4 regions of the Streptomyces sp. NPDC104096 genome follow, and region 3 is predicted to be linked to each of the others. Evidence: riboswitches for the same ligand, from Rfam matches in the RefSeq annotation. Region 3 holds a riboswitch; each other region holds the start of a gene.

Region 1 (3,171 bases), on a different contig from region 3:
GTCGCCGATGATCGTCTCGGACTCACCGCCCTGATTGCCGTCTACCCAGGCCGAGTAGGAGTCCGCGGTGTCGATGAAGTTGCCGCCCGCGGCCGTGTAGGCGTCGAGCACGGCGAAGGACCGGTCCTGGTCGGCGGTCCAGCCGAAGACGTTGCCGCCGAGGGCGAGCGGGAAGACCTCGAGGTCGGAGGAACCGAGCTTGCGAAGGGAAGTCATGCCCAATGTCAACGCCCGGCCTGGAAGGTGATATTCCGTACGGCCGTCCGGCACTCCCACCGCTTCCGTGAGCCGTCGCCCGTCTCCCGCGGCCCGGCAGCGGAAAAACCGGCAGTCCTGGCGTCGGGGGGATGTCGCCAGGACTGCCGGAGGTTCAGGAAAGCCGGGGGGACCGGGACGTCAGGGGGTGAGTCCCTTGCCGCGCAGCCAGGCCATCGGGTCGATCCCGTCCGCGCTGCCGCCCGGGTGGACCTCCAGGTGCAGGTGCGGACCGGTGACGTTGCCGGTGGCGCCCACGCGGCCGATGACATCGCCGGTGGCGACCTTCTGCCCGACGCTGACGCTGATCGAGGACTGGTGGCAGAACCACAGCTCGGTGCCGTCGTCGAGGGTGAGGATCGTGCGGTAGCCGTAGGAGCCGGCCCAGCCCGCCTCGGTGATCGTGCCGCTGTGGATCGCCTTGATGAGCGTTCCGGTGGGCGCGGCGAAGTCGAGGCCCGTGTGGTACCCGGAGGACCACATGGAGCCGGCCTCGCCGAAGGTCGAGGTGATCGTGTACGAGGAGGTCGGCAGGGTGTACTGCTTGGCGAGTTCGGCCAGGCGCTCGGCCTCGGCCTTCTTCGCGGCCTCTTCCTCCGCCTTCTTCTTGGCGGCCTCGGCCTTTTCCTTGGCCGCCTGCTCCGCCTTGGCGGCCGCGTCGGTGGCGGCCTTCTCGGCAGCGGCGGCGGCCTTGGCCTCGACCTGGGTCTGCTGCTGCTCGGCCTGGGCCATGATCCGGCTGCGCAGCGCCTCGCCGGCGTCGGTGGTGCCCTGGGCGGTGTCGGCGGTGGTCACACCGATGCCGCTGAGCGGGGTCGCGACGTCCTGCGCGGTCTCGGCGGGCTTCTCGTCCGACAGCAGGGAGCCGACGGAGGGAAGGTCGGGCATGGAGATGGAGACCGGCGGCTTGCCGGTGTTGGCGCTGGCCATTCCGCCGCCGGCGACGGCGGCTATGACACCGACGCCCAGGACGGTGGAGCTGCGGGCGAGTCCCCCGCCACGCTGCTTGGCGACGCGATGCTTGCCACGCGGGGGGCGAACGGTCTCCGCGGTGGGATTCCATTCCTCCCACGGACCCTCGTCGGCGCGGTAGCTGCCGAGGCCGAAGGGCTCGGTGCTGGTCTGGCTCGGCACGAACGGGGCCTCTGGGGCAGGCGGGTTGGACGCCACGTGGGCGTACTCCTTCCTTCCTTCTCGCCTACCGGGTTAGCTGACGGGTTCGGAGCAGGAAGGTCTCCTACGCGCGTATACCGCCTGTCACTGGTGTCACTGACAGTGGTGGCCGTGCGATTCACCCCAGGGTGTTGGTTCCCCGGTTCCCTTGCGGGATTCGGCGCGTGCGCACGGAGCCGCCTTGTGACGGCTGGGACGACCGCGCTGCGTTATCGAACGTTAATGGGCACGGGGTCAGGATTCCAAGCCGTTCCGCTTGATCAATAACATTTTTGGCCAGGACTTAAGGCGATGACCGGCGGAAATAGGGCGAGTTGCCCCTTGCGTGAAGCGCGCCGGCAACTCCTCAGGAGTCACGGAGGTTTTGATGGTGACTCAGATGTTATGCGCAGGGGGGTCGTCCGATCACTCCACGTGACGAGAGCGTGGTCAGGGCCGCCGGACGGCGAGCAGGGCCATGTCGTCCGCCAGTCCTCCCCCGCAGTGCCGGTGCACGTCCCGCGCGAGAGCGGCGAGCAGTTCCTCGGGATCACGGAAGGAGCGGCCGGCGAGCCGCTCCTCGGGGTCGTAGAAACGGCCTTGGACGTCACGCGCCTCGGAGACGCCGTCGGTGTGCAGAAGCAGGGTGGCGCCCCTGGGGAACCGGGTCTCCTCCGCGCGGTCGGGCCGGCTGTCCAGCTCGCCCATGCCGAGCGGCAGGGCGGGCTCCCGGGCGGGCAGGGGGCACACGGTGCCGTCCGGGTGCAGCAGCAGCGGCGGCGGGTGCCCGCGGTTGAGGATCCGCACCGTCTCGTCCCCGTGCGGAAGTTCGGCGAGTACGGCGGTGGTGAAGCCCTCGGAGACGTCGGGCCCGTCGCGCCTGGTGCCCTCGCGCGCCAGCGCCCGTTCCAGCCGCTGGGCGACCGCCTCCAGGGTCGCCTCCTGCTCGGCGGCCTCCCGGAAGGCCCCGATGACCACGGCCACCGCCGCCACCGCGCCCATGCCCTTGCCCCGTACGTCCCCGACGACCAGCCGTACGCCGCGCGGGGTGTCCTGTACGGCGTAGAGGTCGCCGCCGATGAAGGCGTCGGCCTGGGCCGCCTCGTAGCGGGCGGCGACGTCGTACCCGCCGATCCGGGCGGCGGGCTCGGGCAGCACCGCGCGCTGGGCGGCCTCGGCGATCTCGCGGGCACTGGCGAGGCGCTGGTCGCCGCGGCGCACGACACGGTTGATGACCGCGGCCATCGCGGCGACCGTGGCCACGGTGACGATCTCGGTGACCGCGTCGGCGTCCGGGACCCGGGTGAACCGGGCGTGCACGGCGTACGCGCCGACGACGGCGGCCACCCCCGTGACGGCGGTGCCGAGGAAGGAGTACAGCGGGGCCGCCACCAGCGGGGCGGCCGTGAAGAGGGGCGCCGCGGTGAAGCCGCGGGGCGTGCAGATGCCGTAGCCGGCCCCGCCGACGGCCAGCAGCGCGGGAAGCAGCCTGAGGAGCGACCGCAGGAGGCAGATCCGCCGCTCCTCGCCGGAGGCGTCGGCGGGCACGGGCTGCACGGGCGCCCCGGACGCCCCGGACGCCCCGGACGGCACGGGGGCCCCGGACGGCACGGGGGCCGCGGGGGCGATGGGCAAGGCGGGCGAGGCGGGCGAGGCGGGTGCCTCGCCGCCGGGACCGTGGTCCGGGTGCGGGACCGAGTCCGGGTGCGGGACCGAGTCCGGGTGCGGGACCGAGTCCGGGTGCGGGACCGAGTCCGGGTGCGG
Region 2 (3,171 bases), on a different contig from region 3:
TGCTGTTCGTACACACCCTGTTGCAGAGCCCGACGGCCACCCTGTGCCTCGGCGACACCATCGGAGAGAAGCCATGAGTGACATCGAGGAGAAGTTCCCCCGCTCCCTCTGGATCAGGCTGATCGTCTACATCGCCGTGGGACACGTCCTCGCGGCGTTCATCTGGCTGCTCTTCGAGGTCGGCGCCCAGCAGTAGTCGCCCGGCGACGGGCGGCTCGGCGGCGGGGCGCCGACAGCGGGCGGCCCGAAGGGCCGGAGCCCGGCGGCGAGCCGCCGGGCCGAGGGTCAGTCGAGGAGCCGCTCGCGCAGCCGTTCCCGGGTCTCGGGCGCCAGCCGGAGCCCCTGCTCCAGGTAGGCGTCGACGCCGCCCCAGTTCTCCTCGATGGTCTCCAGCGCCGCGGCCAGGTACTCCGCCCGCGCGTCGAACAGGGGGCTGAGCAGCTCCATGACCTCGGGGGAGTAGCCCGCCGAGGACGAGTCGCTGCGGCGCACCCTGTAGCGGCGGTGCGTGGCGTTGGACTCCAGGTAGTCGGCGAGGATCGCCTCGCGCTCCACGCCCAGGGCCAGCAGCGTCACCGCGATGGACAGGCCGGCGCGGTCCTTGCCCGCCGCGCAGTGCATCAGGGCCGGGACGCTGTCCTCGGAGAGCGAGTGCAGCACCCGGGAGTGCTCGCCCGTCCGCTCCTTGACGATGGTGCGGTACGACATGATCATCCGGTGCGCGGCCCTGCCCTCGCCGAGGATCGCGCGCAGCTGCTCGATCTCGCCGTCGCGGACCATCTTCCAGAACTCGGAGCCGTCCGCCGGGTCCGACAGCGGCAGGTTTACATTGCGCACGCCGGGCAGCTCGACGTCCGGGCCCTCCAGCTTCTGGTCCGCCGCGTTGCGGAAGTCGAAGATCGTGTGCAGCTTCAGGGAGGACAGGAACGCCGCGTCCTCGTCGGTCGCGTGCGCCAGGTGACCGCTGCGGAACAGCACGCCGTGGCGCACCCGCCGTCCGTCGGCGGTGGGCAGTCCGCCGACGTCGCGGAAGTTGCGCACTCCGGCCAGTTCGGGCTCGGTCGACGGGACCTGCTGCGTCAAGGGGGGCTCCTCCCGCTCGCCCCGTCGGCGTGGCTCGGCGGGTGGCCGACGGGATGCGCTGACGACGATACGACATCGGTTCGAGGGCGACCGCGTCGTCCACAGGCCGAAGCGTCGGTGCGGCGACCGTCCCGGTGTGTCACCTGTAGGCGGTCTGCCCGGATTGCCCTCTTTGCCGGAACTCGCCCTGGAATAAAGGTGACTGGGTGACGAGTGCGTGAGGAGGGTCATATCGGTGACCGTGAGTGCTGCGTCATGTTCACGCAATCAGTGCGCCTTTTGGGGAGATGTGAAACGAGAGGGGAGGAGTTTTACGCAGGGTAATCGGGATCTCTCGTAACGGATCAAGCAAAACGGGCACATCCGGAAGAGGCCGCTTGTCCCGTTGTGGCGGGCTCGCTTACGTTCCACACCGATCCGGGTGGACGCCTAATCCTGCCGCCGCCCGGTGCCCGCACACTCACCCGTGCACGGCAGGAACGGGGGACCCACAGGCTCGACCGCCTGGTCCCGTCACCGGAACAGGCTAGGGGTTCAGCCGCGCCGCGAGCGCGGCCGGGCATCTCCAGTCCGCACCCGACAGCTCACCTCGTAGGCGCCGGAGAGGAAAACGCCATGCCCGCGAAGGGTAAGCACCGCCGTCCCAAGGCCCCGCGCCTCAGCCGCTCGCTCGCCGTCGTCGGAACCGGCGGTGCCACGCTCGCCCTCCCGCTGCTGGGGGCCACCGGCGCGCACGCGGCGACGCCGCAGTCCGCCGCCCGGTCGGTTCCCGCGAAGGCCGCGCAGTCCGGCGCGACGAGCGGCCAGAAGACCGCCGAGCAGGCTGACGGGCAGAGCACGGGTGCCCGTACCTACACGGTGGTCGCCGGCGACCACCTCGCGAAGATAGCCGACGCCCAGCACGTCGACGGCGGCTGGCACCGGCTCTACCAGGACAACCGGGCGGCCGTCGGGGCCGATCCGTCGCTGATCCACCCCGGTCTGAAGCTCAGCATCGGCGCGAAGGCAGTGACGGGCGAGGGCGCCGGGTCCGCCGCGCCGAAGTCGCCGTCGGCGGGGTCCTCCTCGGCGGAGTCGTCCCCCGCGAAGTCCGCGTCGGCGGAGTCCTCGTCCGCGCGGTCCTCCGCGGCGAAGCCCGCCGCCCCGCAGACCACCGGCAGCGGTTTCACGCTCCCGGTCGCCGGTGCCCCGATCGGCACCGCGTACCACGTGGCGGGCAGCATGTGGTCCAGCGGCCACCACACCGGCGTCGACTTCGTCGTCCCGACCGGCACCTCGCTCAAGGCCGTCGGCGCGGGCACCGTCGTCTCGGCCGGCTGGGGCGGCGCGTACGGCAACCAGGTCGTCATCCGGCTCGCCGACGGCCACTACGCGCAGTACGCCCACCTGTCCCGGCTCTCCGTCTCGGCCGGCCAGACCGTGACCGCGGGTCAGCAGGTCGGTCTCTCGGGCGCGACCGGCAATGTGACCGGCCCGCACCTGCACTTCGAGATCCGCACCACCCCGGACTACGGCTCCGACGTCGACCCGATCGCCTACCTCCGCGCGCACGGCGTCGCCGTCTGACCGACGGGCAGTCCGACCGCCGGGCTGTCTGAGCGACGAACTGCCTGACCGGCAGGCCGTCTCCCGCGTGCCTCTCCGCCGTCGAAGGCCGGACCCCGATCCCCGGGGGCCGGCCTTCGACGCGCCCGGGTGCGGGCACTGCGTCGATGTTCCGGATCGCACGCTTATTCCCTGATTGGACAACTCTTTAGGAGTGGCTTATCTCACCGTCCGTCAACCCATGGCTACGGTCGCGTAGGTCACATTCGAAGGTGAATCATGAGCCGATGTGGCAGACGATTCGAAGAGTGACAGCAGAGCAGTGATCGGGTCGTACGTGGCGGTGGGGGACAGCTTCACCGAGGGCGTCGGCGACCCCGGCCCCGACGGGGCGTTCGTCGGCTGGGCCGACCGGTTCGCGGTCCTCCTGGCGGACCGGCAGCCCGAGGGCGACTTCCAGTACACCAATCTCGCGGTACGCGGAAAGCTCCTCGACCAGATCGTGGAGGACCAGCTTCCGCAGGCCGTCCGACTCGCGCCGGA
Region 3 (3,171 bases):
CCGCGACATCGCCGGCCTTGGCCTGGCCCGCGTCGGTGAGGCGGTCTATCTCGTCGGCGACGAACTGCGCCTCGTCGTGCTCCGTGTCGGCGACGTATCCGGTGATGCTCGCGCCCGCGCCGGCGTTGGTCCACAGGTTCTTGGGACGGCGGGACTCGTTGCGCTCGATGACCGCGTTGGCCGCGGAGAGGATGGTCTGCGTGGAGCGGTAGTTCTGCTCCAGCAGGATCGTCGTCGCGTCCGGGTAGTCCTCCTCGAACTGGAGGATGTTGCGGATGGTGGCACCGCGGAAGGCGTAGATCGACTGGTCGGCGTCACCCACGACGCACAGCTCGGCGGGCTGGAGGTCGAACTCGCCGGACGGCGCGTCCACGGGGTGTTCCGAGGTGCCGACGAGCTCGCGGACCAGGGCGTACTGGGCGTGGTTGGTGTCCTGGTACTCGTCGACGAGCACGTGCCGGAAGCGGCGGCGGTAGTGCTCGGCGACGTCCGGGAAGGCGCGCAGCAGGTTGACCGTCGTCATGATCAGGTCGTCGAAGTCGAGCGCGTTGGCCTCGCGCAGCCGCGACTGGTACATCGCGTAGGCCTGGGCGAGGGTCTTCTCGAAGCCGTCGCCGGCCCGGGCCGCGAAGTCCTCCTCGTCGATCAGCTCGTTCTTCAGGTTGGAGATCTTGGCGCTGAAGGACTTCGGCGGGAAGCGCTTGGGGTCGAGGTCCAGGTCGCGGCAGACCAGGGCCATCAGACGCTTGGAGTCGGCGGCGTCGTAGATCGAGAAGGACGACGTGAAGCCGAGGCGCTTGCTCTCGCGGCGCAGGATGCGCACACACGCGCTGTGGAAGGTCATCACCCACATCGCGTGGGCGCGCGGGCCGACGAGCTGCTCGACGCGCTCCTTCATCTCGCCCGCGGCCTTGTTGGTGAAGGTGATCGCGAGGATCTGGCCCGGGTGCACGCCCCGCTCGCCGAGCAGGTGGGCGATGCGGTGGGTGAGCACCCGGGTCTTGCCGGAGCCTGCGCCGGCCACGATGAGCAGCGGCGAGCCGGAGTGGACGACGGCGGCGCGCTGGTTGTCGTTCAGCCCCTCCAGGAGGGCGGCCGGATCGACCGCCGGACGCGGGGCGCCGTCGCGGTAGTAGTCGTCCCGGTCCGGAGGCAGGTCGAACTTCCCGCCGAACAGATCGTCCGGAACCGGCTCCGGCACGTGCTCGTCCTCGGGCGGAGGCGGGGGCTCCTCCCCATGGGCCCGGGGGGCCTGGAGATCCGCCAGGAAGCTGTCGTCAAAGAGGCTGCTCATCGCTCTCCGAGTCTAGGGCGCCGCACCGACAACCCGCCGCCGTCCCGGGAACATCCCCGCCGCCGTCCCGGGAACATCCCCGTGGCCGGGCGGCCTCGACCGTAGGGCCGGGAGGGGAACGTCACACTCCGCAGCCGGGTCGGAAGGGGCCCTCGCCACCCTCGGTGGCCCGGGTGCCGCGGTACGGCAAAGCGGGAAAAGATGTCCGAGCACCATCAAGCGTGAGCATCCGTGCCGGATCGACCGCACCCCGGCACAGCCGAGTCCCAGGTCACGAAAATGTATCGGGCATATCGCCCATCAACCTTCACAAGGGCCACAGGAGTTGGCTAGCGTGCCGGGCGGGCCGCACGACCCCCACCGGCGAACGTCGCCGGGCCGCGTGGCCTCCGCCGAGTCCAGTACGCCCGCACGGCGACCGGAGCCGGGGACCCGACCGAGACCTGGGGTGAATCGGCCCCCGTCCCCCATCGGGGACCGGCCGTAGGGCAAACCTTCCGATCATCCGCCCGAACCCGACAGCTAACCCGGTAGGCGGAGTGTGGAAGGAGTCGCCTCCCTTGGCGTCGCACCGCAAGTCGCGTCCCACCGGCACACGCGCAGCAGGCATACGGACCCCCGCCCTGGCCACGGCGGCCCTCACCTCCGTCGCCCTGTTCTCCCAGACGGCCCACGCGGTCCCCTCGGCCGACGACAGCCGGCCGAGCCTCGAAGAGGTCGAGAAGAAAGTCGACGACCTGTACCGCCAGGCCGAGTCGGCGACCGAGAACTACAACGCGGCCAAAGAGAAGACCACCAAGCAGCGCAAGCACGTCGACACCCTGCTCGACAACGTCGCCCGGCGCACCCAGAAGCTCAACGAGGCACGCGAGGAACTCGGTTCCTTCGCCGCGGCCCAGTACCGCACCGGTGCCACCGCGCCGGACACCGCGACCTTCCTGCTCGCGGACTCGCCCCAGGACTACTTCGACCAGGCCCAGCTCATGGGCCGGCTGACCTCGCGGCAGAAGGGCGCGGTCGACGACTACGTCACCGAGCAGGCCGCGACGATGAAGGAGCGCCGCAAGGCCACCGAGAGCCTCGACACGCTCACCGACGCGCAGAACGATCTCCAGACCGCCAAGGCGACCGTCCAGAAGAAGCTCGCCGCCGCGCGGGTGCTGCTGTCCCGGCTGACGGCCGAGGAGAAGGCCCGGCTGGCCGCGATCGAGAAGCAGAAGCAGGAGGCCGCGGTCAAGGCGGCGGAGCTCGCGAAGCAGCAGGCGGAGGCGGCAGCGGCGAAGGAGAGCGCGGCATCGAGTTCGGACTCGTCCTCCTCGTCCGGCTCCTCGTCCTCGTCCTCCTCCTCGTCCTCGTCCTCCTCCTCGTCCGCGGACTCCGCCGTCGGCACCAAGGCCGAGAAGGCGCTCGCGTTCGCCCGCGCGCAGATCGGCAAGCCGTACGTCTGGGGCGCGACCGGGCCCGGCTCCTACGACTGCTCCGGCCTCACCCAGGCCGCCTGGAAAGCCGCCGGGGTCACCCTGCCGCGCACCACCTACGACCAGGTGAACGCCGGCACCACCGTCTCCCTCGCCGACGCCCGGCCGGGTGACCTGGTCTTCTTCTACGACGACGTCAGCCACGTCGGCATCTACATCGGCGACGGCATGATGATCCACGCCCCCAAGCCCGGCGCGTACGTCCGCGAGGAGTCGATCTACTACGACGGCGAGTCCGGGATCCACAGCGTGGTCCGCCCGGCCTGACGCCCGGCCCCGGCACCGCCCGTCCGCCCGGCACCTCCACGCAGGCGCCGGGCGGACGGGCGGTGCCTGCGGCCGCGGGTATTTACGGGTGCCCGCGCGCGTGCCCCGCTCGCGACGCGCACGGCGCTCCCT
Region 4 (3,171 bases), on a different contig from region 3:
TAGACGGCTCCCATGTTCGGGACGGCGCTGAACTGACCGGTGTCGGCGGGAGGGTTGGTGAACCCGACGTCGACGGGAAGGCTGAACTGGCCGGTGTTGACCGGGGTGTTCGGGTAGACAGCTCCCATGTTCGGGACGGCGCTGAACTGCCCGGTGTCGGCGGGAGGGTTGGTGAGGCCGACGTCGACGGGAAGGCTGAACTGGCCCGTGTCGACCGGGGTGTTCGGGTAGGCGGCGACGCTCGGGATGGCGCTGAACTGCCCGGTGTCGGCCGGAGGGTTCGTGACGGCGCCATCGAGGGGAAGGCTGAACTGCCCGGTGTCGATGGGGGTGTTCGGGTATCCCGCGACACTGGGAACGGTGCCGTACTGCCCGGTGGCGCCGGGAGCCCCCGGGTACTCGCCGCTCCCGGCGAGAGGGTCGGGGCCGGGTGACGGCTGGGTGAGCCACCCGGTGCCCTGGCCGAACAGCGGATCCTGCTCGGGGACCGGCCAGCGCGGCGCGGCGGTCGGCGCGCTCTCCGGGGCCGGCGGAGTGCTGCGCAGGGCGACCTGCCGGGTCAGCAGTCTGCGGGCCTGGGTGAGCTTCTCCTGGTTCCGCCCCTTGACCGACCGCCGCGCGGTCTGCCGTGCCGCGGTGTCGGCCACGGGCGTGGCCGCGGGCGCAGGTGCGGGCGCGGCCGCGAGCGGTCCCGCCGGGAGCGCGGAGGGGATGGAAGGGGCAGAGGGTGCGGAGGCGGCGGGCAGAGCCGGGAAGGCGTCCCGTCGGCCCTCCGGCGCGGTCGCGGCCGGGAGGGCGGCGACGGGTCCGGCGGTGAGCTCCGGGACGCGCCGGGCGGGAGCCTCCAGTTCGGGGCGGGGGGCCGGAATGGCGGCCGGGAGCTCCGGCGCGGGCGACGCCGCGGGGCGGGCCGCGGCCGGCGGCGCGGGCATCCTGTCGGCGGGCAGCACCGCCGCGACGGTCGGGCCTATCTTGGCGCGCGCTCCGTCGAACCACTTCCGGGCGACGTCGTCGAGGGCGGGGTCGGACGGCTTGCGCTGAGCGGGACGCACCGGTCGGGTGGGCCTGCGGTTGCCGGCTGACATCGCGCGGGTGGCGTTGTAGGTCCCCGAGTCGGTCTCCGCGCGGTCGTAGAGGGTGTTGACCCGCTGCCGGATCTCCTCGCCGCTGACCGCGTCCGACATACCGGGGAGGCCGAGACCTTCGGGGCGCTTGTCGCGTCCTGGCGCCATCGGCGACGTACTCCTTCCGTGCTCCGCCTACCGAGTTAGCTGTCGGGTTCGGGCGGAGGTTCCGGAAGGCGTGCCCTACGGCCCTTGCCCCGCAGGGCGGTTGGGCCGATTCACCCCAGAGGATCGGTTGGGTCCCCGGCTCCGGCGGCCGCAGTGGTGCACCGGACTCGGCGGAGGCAGCGCGGCCCGGCGGGATTCGCCGGAGGAACCGAGCGGCCTGGCGCCAACTTAGCTAATTTGTGCGGCTCGTGTGAAGGTTGAAGTGCGGTATGTCCGATACGTAATTGTGACCTTCATTTCCTTCTGCCGTTCCCCGGGTCGCGGGTGAACGGGATGCGGAGGGGGTGGCTGCCGCGTCCCGCGTTCCGTCGGCTCGACCGGCGCACGTGGATCAGTCATCGTCTCGATCGCCGTGGCGCGTGAATCAATCGTCGCAACGATCGATTCGATCGTCGAATCTTGAATTTGCTTACGATTCGGTCATATTCTCTGTGCATTCATCCGCCGTCGCTCTACGAGGTAGTCATGGACCGCACCCGCCTTCAGCACCTCCTGGCCCGCGAGAGCGCCGAGGCCGACCGCCGCAACCCCCGCTCGAAGGCCGCCTACGCGCGGTCCGAGCACCTCTTCGGCCGGGTGCCGATGACCTGGATGAACAAGACCGCCGGTGCCTTCCCGCGTTATCTGGACACCGCGCGCGGCGCCAGGGTGACCGACATCGACGGACACGAGTACATCGACTTCTGCCTCGGCGACACCGGCGCGATGGCCGGCCACTCGCCGGCGGTGGTGGCCGAAGCCGTCCGGCACCGGTTCGCCGAACTGGGCGGGGCGACCGCGATGCTGCCCACCGAGGACGCCGAATGGGTCGGCGCGGAGCTGACCCGCCGTTTCGGGCTGACCCGGTGGAGCTTCTCGCTGACGGCGACGGACGCCAACCGCTGGGCCATCCGGCTCGCCCGCGCCGTCACCGGCCGCTCCAAGATCCTCGTGAACGGCTACAGCTACCACGGCAGCGTCGACGAGTCGCTCATCGTCGTCGGCCCCGACGGTCTGGGCGCCCCCCGCCCCGGAAACGTCGGAGCGCCCTGCGACGTCACGCTGACCAGCCGGGTCGCCGAGTTCAACGACCTGGAGCGGCTGGAGCGCGAACTCGCCCACGGCGACGTCGCCGCCGTCCTGATGGAGCCCGCGCTGACCAACATCGGCATCGTGCTGCCCGAACCCGGCTACCTGGCCGGGGTCCGCGCGCTGACGCGGCAGTACGGCACCCTCCTCGTCAACGACGAGACGCACACCTTCTCCGCCGGTCCGGGCGGCTGCACCGCGGCCTGGGACCTGGAGCCGGACGTCCTGACCATCGGCAAGGCGATCGGCGGCGGCATTCCCGCCGGCGCCTACGGTCTCTCCGCCGACCTGGCCGACCGGCTGCTGTCCCGCGCCGATCTCGACCTGGTGGACATGGGCGGCGTCGGCGGCACCCTCGCGGGCAACGCGCTCTCCGTCGCCGCGATGCGCGCCACCCTGGAACACGTCCTGACCGACGACGCCTTCGCCCACATGTCGAAGCTGTCCGAGCGCTTCGAGGCGGGGGTGCGCGCGGGTATCGCCGCCCACGACCTGCCGTGGTCGGTCAGCCGCCTCGGGGCGCGCACCGAGTACCGCTTCGCCGACCCCGCCCCGCGCACCGGCGCCGAGTCCGCGGCGGCCGGCGACCCGGAGCTGGAGGACTTCCTCCACCTCTATCTCGCCAACCGCGGCATCCTGCTGACCCCGTTCCACAACATGGCGCTCATGTGCCCCGACACCACGGAACAGGACGTGGACACCCACACCGGGCTGTTCGCCGCCGCCCTCGCCGAACTCGTCGGCTGACGTGCGCCGATAGGGTGGGTTCGAACCGCCGGGAAGGAAAGGGAACCAGCAGACGTGGACGAGA

The links. Region 3 has a riboswitch for cyclic di-AMP ahead of ACZ60B_RS01575 (C40 family peptidase). Riboswitches for the same ligand answer to the same signal wherever they lie in the genome.
Region 1: it holds a riboswitch for cyclic di-AMP, as region 3 does, so the genes downstream of both, ACZ60B_RS02530 (M23 family metallopeptidase) here and ACZ60B_RS01575 (C40 family peptidase) in region 3, are expected to answer to the same signal.
Region 2: it holds a riboswitch for cyclic di-AMP, as region 3 does, so the genes downstream of both, ACZ60B_RS07550 (M23 family metallopeptidase) here and ACZ60B_RS01575 (C40 family peptidase) in region 3, are expected to answer to the same signal.
Region 4: it holds a riboswitch for cyclic di-AMP, as region 3 does, so the genes downstream of both, ACZ60B_RS14220 (C40 family peptidase) here and ACZ60B_RS01575 (C40 family peptidase) in region 3, are expected to answer to the same signal.

The regions. Positions count from the first base shown of each region.
Region 1 is NZ_JBVJMD010000002.1:21,813-24,983, forward strand. Features, by position in the region: gene ACZ60B_RS02525 (aldo/keto reductase) at 1-216, opposite strand, end outside; gene ACZ60B_RS02530 (M23 family metallopeptidase) at 397-1,425, opposite strand; cyclic di-AMP (ydaO/yuaA leader) riboswitch at 1,436-1,601, opposite strand; gene ACZ60B_RS02535 (PP2C family protein-serine/threonine phosphatase) at 1,858-3,018, opposite strand.
Region 2 is NZ_JBVJMD010000004.1:310,709-313,879, reverse strand. Features, by position in the region: gene ACZ60B_RS07565 (helix-turn-helix domain-containing protein) at 1-77, shown strand, start outside; gene ACZ60B_RS07560 (DUF6126 family protein) at 74-196, shown strand; gene ACZ60B_RS07555 (tyrosine-protein phosphatase) at 286-1,083, opposite strand; cyclic di-AMP (ydaO/yuaA leader) riboswitch at 1,535-1,696, shown strand; gene ACZ60B_RS07550 (M23 family metallopeptidase) at 1,699-2,649, shown strand; gene ACZ60B_RS07545 (SGNH/GDSL hydrolase family protein) at 2,951-3,171, shown strand, end outside.
Region 3 is NZ_JBVJMD010000001.1:319,075-322,245, reverse strand. Features, by position in the region: gene pcrA (DNA helicase PcrA) at 1-1,294, opposite strand, end outside; cyclic di-AMP (ydaO/yuaA leader) riboswitch at 1,675-1,846, shown strand; gene ACZ60B_RS01575 (C40 family peptidase) at 1,855-3,039, shown strand.
Region 4 is NZ_JBVJMD010000010.1:170,750-173,920, forward strand. Features, by position in the region: gene ACZ60B_RS14220 (C40 family peptidase) at 1-1,232, opposite strand, end outside; cyclic di-AMP (ydaO/yuaA leader) riboswitch at 1,241-1,415, opposite strand; gene ACZ60B_RS14225 (transaminase) at 1,758-3,107, shown strand; gene ACZ60B_RS14230 (Lrp/AsnC family transcriptional regulator) at 3,162-3,171, shown strand, end outside.